Regions from separate parts of the Xanthobacter sp. 126 genome, predicted to be linked through region 1. Evidence: riboswitches for the same ligand, from Rfam matches in the RefSeq annotation. Region 1 holds a riboswitch; the other holds the start of a gene.
The links. A riboswitch is a leader RNA that binds a small molecule or an ion and turns the genes downstream of it on or off. The one in region 1 is predicted to bind cobalamin.
Positions count from the first base shown of each region.

Region 2: another riboswitch for cobalamin. It lies ahead of XAN126_RS0118870 (ribonucleoside-diphosphate reductase subunit alpha); the one in region 1 lies ahead of XAN126_RS0113060 (energy-coupling factor ABC transporter permease).

Region 1 is NZ_JAFO01000001.1:2,728,581-2,731,829, forward strand. Features, by position in the region: gene XAN126_RS0113045 (aldo/keto reductase) at 1-439, opposite strand, end outside; gene XAN126_RS0113050 (hypothetical protein) at 586-963, shown strand; gene XAN126_RS0113055 (DUF983 domain-containing protein) at 1,041-1,625, shown strand; gene XAN126_RS0113060 (energy-coupling factor ABC transporter permease) at 1,686-2,369, opposite strand; cobalamin riboswitch at 2,406-2,648, opposite strand; gene XAN126_RS0113065 (copper chaperone PCu(A)C) at 2,741-3,232, opposite strand.
Region 2 is NZ_JAFO01000001.1:3,971,757-3,975,005, reverse strand. Features, by position in the region: gene alr (alanine racemase) at 1-332, shown strand, start outside; gene XAN126_RS0118875 (D-amino acid dehydrogenase) at 365-1,618, shown strand; cobalamin riboswitch at 1,776-1,974, shown strand; gene XAN126_RS0118870 (ribonucleoside-diphosphate reductase subunit alpha) at 2,128-3,249, shown strand, end outside.

The sequences.
Region 1 (3,249 bases):
CGTCCGTGTCGAGGTTGCTCACGCCCCAGAGGCGGATCTTGCCCGCCTTCTGCAGCGCCTCGAATCCCGCGACGGTCTCCGAGAGGGGATGGTTGCCGCGCCAGTGGAGGAGATAGAGGTCGATCACGTCGGTCTTCATCCGCTTCAGGCTGCGCTCGCAGGCGGCGGCGACGCCGGCCCGGCTGGCATTGTGGGGATAGACCTTGCTGACAAGGAACACCTCATCCCGGCGCCCGGCAATGGCCTCCCCCACCACCTCCTCGGCGCCGCCGTCGGCATACATCTCCGCCGTGTCGATGAGGGTGAGGCCGAGGTCGATGCCGCGCTGCAATGCCTTCGCCTCGGTGGCGCGGGCGGTGGAGCGCTCGCCCATGTACCAGGTGCCCTGGCCGAGGGCGGGCACCGTCTCGCCATTGGGAAGGGTCACGGTATTGGTCATGGCGGTTCCTCGGGCTTCGTTCCGCTGGCTGGTTGCGGGCGACCATAACGCCTGCTTCTGGGAGGTCCAGAGCCGGCCTGCGGCAGGGGGACGCTGCGTAGTTTCACGTGCTTGACCCCTCCTGCCGCGTTGCACACAAGCGGAGCATGGGCATCGGGTTGGGATTCAAGGGCTTGCGGGCGGCCGCTGCAGCACTTTTCGTGCTGGCGCAGCTGACGCTGGGGTTCGCCCACCAGCCTGTCGCCCTGCCCTCCTCCGAAGCGCCGATCGATCTTGCGGCCTATGCGCTGCCGGACGGGTCGCTACCGGACCTCTGCCTCAATAGCGGAGACGCGGGACCGGTTCTCAAGGCCCATCCCTGCGACGCCTGCGTGCTGACCTCGGCGCCCGGCCTTGCCGTGGCGCCGCAACCCGCGCTGGCGACACCCGATGGCCGGCGCATCGCCCACCTCGCCGCGCGCAGCGAACGCCGGCCGGCCGAACAAGCCCGCGGCGCCCAGGCGCGTGGCCCTCCTGTGTCCTGACCCAAAGCAGAACCGGCGCGGGAGCCTCCCGACGCCTCCGGTCCCTGCCGCCCATGCGGCCCTTCGGGTTTTCGTTCATGTCAGACACGCAATCTCACGCGCCTTCGGAGGCGCTCGCGCGCGCCCGCGCCGCCATGTCGGCGGAATTCGGCACCGTCACCCGCACCGCGTTCGATCCGGCGCGCCGCGCGCCGCGGCGGCTCTATCACACCAACGGCTTCAACCCGCCCCGCCCCATCGAGGCGGCGGCGCGGCGCGGCTGGTCCGGGCGATGCCCGTCCTGCGGCGAGGGTGCCCTGTTCGGCCGATGGATGCAGGTTTCGGAAAGCTGCGCCCACTGCGGCGAAGCACTGGGCCATGCCCGCGTCACCAACGCCGTGCCGGTCCTTGCAATCCCGCTCGCGCTGCTGGCCGGATCGCTGGTGGGCGGGATCCTGGAACTGCTCAGCGACCTCCCGCTGGCGCTCGAGCTTGCGGCCAGTGAGCTGGTGGCCGTGGCCACCGCCTTCCATGTGCTGCCCCGCGCCAAGGGCCTCGCCATCGGCCTCGCCTGGGCAAACCATGTGGGCGGCTTCGATCCGCTCCGCCATCTGGTGCCGGACCCGGAAGCCCCGGCCGCCCTGCCCTCCCCCGCCCTGCCCCCACAGGTCGAGGCCCCCTGAAACGCAGAACGCCGGCGGGAGCACCGCCGGCGTTCGCTTATCCGAGAGTTAGGCCCGCGATCAGGCCGCGTCGTAGAGCCGGCGCTCCAGCAGCGGGTTGCCGCCCTTGAAAGCGCCGTGCAGCGCCTTCGCGGCAGCGAGCACCGCGAGGTCCACCAGCGGCTCGACGATGATGACGAGCATATAGGCGCCGCCGAAGGTCGCCACCGAGGCGATGTTCTCGGAGGCGAAGCCCTGGCCATAGACGGCCCAGAACGCCACCCAGCCGACGATGCCGGCCTGATAGGTGGTGGAGAGCGCGAGCGCCTGCCCGTACTTCAGTTCCACATAGGGCGTGCCCGGCGCCACGATGCGGCGCGCGACGGCGGCGACGCCGAACAGCGGCACCAGCAGGGTCGTCACGTTCATCCCGTACTGGGGCAGGTCGAACGGCGCGAAGAACAGGCCCTGGACGAGCAGGCCGAAGGCGAGGCCGAGGGCCGCGGGGGCCGCGCCAAACATCAGAAACAGGGTCGAGCCGAGGATGAGGTGCACTTCCGAGACGCCCACCGGATAGTGCGGCAGCACCTCGAAGAAGCTGAACACCAGCGCGGTGGTGGCGAGGGTACGGCCCGCCAGCGATAGGACGCCGCGTTCGCGCGCCGATTCATAGGCAAGCTTCAGGGCATAGCCGCCGGCGGCGGCCGCCGTGACATAGCTGAGGCCGATCTTGGCCCCGTCCACGAGTCCGGGTTCGATATGCATGCTGGTCTCCGTTGCCGTCTCACCCGACGGCCCGAGGGGTTTCATCATGCGACCGGCCGGTCTCCTGACTCGCGGGTCTACGCTCACCCCCGCCTTCCCGGCCGGCCCTAGGGGCTGTGGCCAGTGGCATGCTGGAAGATCGCTCGCCGCTCACAGTCGCGGGGGCGGTTGGGGCTTCGGGCCGCCCTGACGGATTTCCGCGCAGGTTCAGACCCTACCCCATTCCCGTTTCACTCCGGATGCCGTGGCAACCGGAGCACCGTTCGCACGCGCAGCAGGCACCGAACACCTCCGCGCTGTCAAGCAATGCCGCAGGCAAGACGCGCCGGGACCTTCCGGCCCGGCGCGTCTTGCGGGCAAGCTTGCCGGCCTCAGTGGCCGGGATGGGCGCTGCCGGAGGCGCCGAGGCCCTCCACCTGGAACTGCACGGGCACGGTGCCGGCCTTCTCGAACGTCAGCGTGCCGTCCACAGAGGTGCCCTCCTTGAGGGGAGACTTCAGGTCCATGAACATGATGTGGTAGCCGCCCGGCTTCAGCTCGACGCTGCCGCCGGCCGGGATGGTGAGGCCATCGGCGAGCGGGCGCATAATCATGACGCCGTCCTTCATGGCCATCTCGTGGATCTCGACCCGGCCGGCGAACGGCACGGTGGCGGAGATGAGGCGGTCGGGTGCGGCGCCGGTGTTCTTCACCACGAGATAGCCCGCGGCGACGCTGGCGCCGCCGGGCGTGGCCCGCGACCAGGGATGGTCAATCTGCAGCGTCCCGGCCTTGTAGTCGTGCGCCACGGCAGCGCCCGTCAGGGCGACGGTGGCGACGGCAGCGGCCATCACGGCACGGCGGGTGAGATGGAAAATGGACATGGGTGCTCCTTGGTTGC
Region 2 (3,249 bases), 1.2 Mb from region 1:
CCCGCATCGGCTATGGTGGCGCCTTCGTGGCACCGGCCACCATGCGTCTTGCCACCCTCGCGGTGGGCTATGCGGACGGCCTGCCGCGCTGCCTCGGCAACCGGGGCGCGGCGTGGTTCGAGGGGGTGCGCCTGCCCATGGTCGGCCGCGTTTCCATGGACAGCCTCATCGTCGATGCGACCGCCTTGCCGGAAGGCGCGCTGGCCGAGGGCGCGCTGGTGGAGCTGATCGGCCCCCATCAGAGCCTCGAGGATCTCGCCGCCGCCGCAGACACCATCTCCTACGAGCTGCTCACCCAGCTCGGCCGCCGCTATCACCGCCGCTATCGCTGACGGCGCGCCAACACATCGCAAAGAGAACTCACATGAACATCGTCGTGCTCGGAGCCGGCGTCATCGGCGTCACCTCCGCCTATTATCTCGCGAAGGCCGGCCATTCGGTCACGGTCATCGACCGCCAGCCGGGACCGGCGCTGGAGACGAGCTTCGCCAATGCCGGCGAGGTCTCACCCGGCTATTCCTCGCCCTGGGCCGCGCCCGGCGTGCCGATGAAGGCGATGAAGTGGCTGTTCATGAAGCACGCGCCGCTGATCCTGCATCCCACCGCCGATGCCGCCACGTGGCGCTGGATGCTGGCCCTGCTCCGCAACTGCACCGCCGAACGCTACAAGGTGAACAAGGGTCGCATGGTGCGCCTCGCGGAATACAGCCGCGATCGCCTCGCCGACCTGCGGGCCGAGACCGGCATCCGCTATGACGAGCGCATGCAGGGCACTCTGCAAGTGTTCCGCAGGCAAAAGCAGATCGATGCCATCGCCAAGGACATCGAGGTACTGCGTGCCGACGGCGTGCCGTTCGAGGTGCTGGACCGTGCCGGCTGCATCGCCGCCGAGCCGGGGCTGGGTGAGGCGGCGGAGCGCATCGTCGGCGGCCTCCGCCTGCCGGGCGACGAGACCGGCGACTGCTTCAAGTTCACCGAGGCTCTGGCGGATTTGTGCCGGGGGCTGGGCGTCACCTTCCGCTTCGGCGTGGACATCCGCGGGCTGAAGCGCGCGTCGGGCAAAGTGACGGCGGTCGAGACCGGAACGGGCGACATTGCCGGCGATCTCTTCATCGCCGCGCTGGGCAGCTATACGCCGGCGCTGCTGGCGCCGCTCGGACTCCGGCTGCCCATCTATCCCGTGAAGGGCTATTCCATCACCATGCCGGTCGTGGACGAAGCCCGCGCGCCCATCTCCACCGTGATGGACGAGACCTTCAAGGTGGCCATCACCCGCCTCGGCTCCCGCATTCGTGTGGGCGGCATGGCGGAGATCGCCGGTTTCAACCGCGACCTTCACGACGCGCGCCGCGGCACCCTGCTGCATTCGGTAGGCGACCTGTTCGCCGGGGCCGCGGATACGCGGGAGGTCAATTTCTGGACCGGCCTGCGGCCCATGACGCCTGACGGCACGCCGATCATCGGTGCCACCTCCTGCTCGAACCTTTACATCAACGCTGGCCATGGCACGCTCGGCTGGACCATGGCGTGCGGCTCGGGCGCGGTGCTGGCGGATCTGATCGACGGCCGCCGTCCCGCCATCGAGGCCGGCGACCTCGCCCTTTCGCGCTACGCCTGAGGCGGGGGCGCGAGCCGCCTGTCGCCGCGTATGCCGGAGCGCCTCCGGGCCGGCTCCGGCGGGAAAATCCCCGTAGGTCGCACCTCCGCCGTCAGGCCCGTCCGTGCGGGAGGGGGCTCCGCAGGCGCAAAGTATTGACATTGCCGCCGCAGTGGCCACTAAATCTGGTGGTCACGGTCTCTCGACTCGCAAGATCGAGAGCTAAGAGGGAAGCCGGTCCAAAGCCGGCGCTGCCCCCGCAACTGTAAGCGGCGAGTTCTTGTCCACCCATGTCACTGAGGCCCAATGGCCTTGGGAAGACGGACAAGAATGATGACCCGCGAGCCAGGAGACCTGCCGCGACACCAGTACGTCCACGGGCGGGGTGTCCCGGTGAGGCGCTTGCTGCGGGTGGCGTGCGCCTCCCCCTGTCCCGGCATGCGTCCGCCTGCTCTCCGTCCCCACATTCATCGGGGATGATGATGCCAGCGACAGCCGAACGCCACGCCAATGGCAGCCACAGATTTTCCATGCCGGCCCCTGACGTTGAAGCGGTCGCCAGCGCGCCCGGCTATCAGCTCATCCGCCGCAATGGGGCGGTCACGCCGTTCGATGCCGCCAAGATCGCGGTGGCCCTGACCAAGGCGTTCCTGGCCGTGGAGGGACAGTCGGCTGCCGCGTCCCGCCGCATCCACGACATTGTGGCCGGGCTCACCGACCAGATCGTGGCGAACCTCACCCGGCGCCCCGATATCGGCCGGACCTTCCATATCGAAGACGTGCAGGACCAGGTGGAACTGGCCCTCATGCGCGGGGAGCATCACAAGGTCGCCCGCGCCTATGTGCTCTATCGGGAGGAGCGAGCGCGGGAACGCGCGAAGGCCCTCGCCGCGGCGCATCCGGGCGGTGGTGCCGCCGCCGTGCTGCATGTGAGGACCTCCGACGGCGTATTGGTGCCGCTGGATGCCGGCCGCCTCTCAACCGTCATCGGCGAGGCCTGCGCCGGGCTCGACGGCGTCTCGGCCGCCGCGGTGCTCAACGAGGCGCGACGCAACCTCTATGACGGCATCTCGCTCGATGAGCTGGCGCAGGCGCCCATCCTGGCGGCGCGCACGCTGGTGGAGACCGAGCCGAACTATTCCAAGGTCAGCGCGCGCCTCCTGCTGGACAAGCTGCGCCGCGAGGCCCTGAGCTTTGTCGCCGGCCGGCCGGAACAGGCGACGCAGGCCGAGATGGCGGAGCGCTACGGCGATTATCTCGGCGCCTATGTGCGGACCGGCATCGCCAATGACCTGCTCGATCCCGAGCTCGGTCGCTTCGACCTTTCCCGGCTCGCTGCCGCCCTCAAGCCGGAGCGGGACCTCGCCTTTGACTATCTGGGCTTCCAGACGCTCTACGATCGCTATTTCCTGCATGTCTGCGGCACGCGCTTCGAGCTGCCACAGGCCTTTTTCATGCGTGTCGCGATGGGCCTCGCGTTGCGCGAGATCGACCGGGAGGCGCGGGCGATCGAATTCTACGATCTCCTCTCCTCCTTCGACTTCATGGCCTCGACGCCGACTTTGTTCAATGCCGGGACGCTGCGCGCCCAGCTCTCCTCCTGCTTCCTCACCACGGTGGCGGATGACCTCGACGGCATCTTCAAGGCGGTG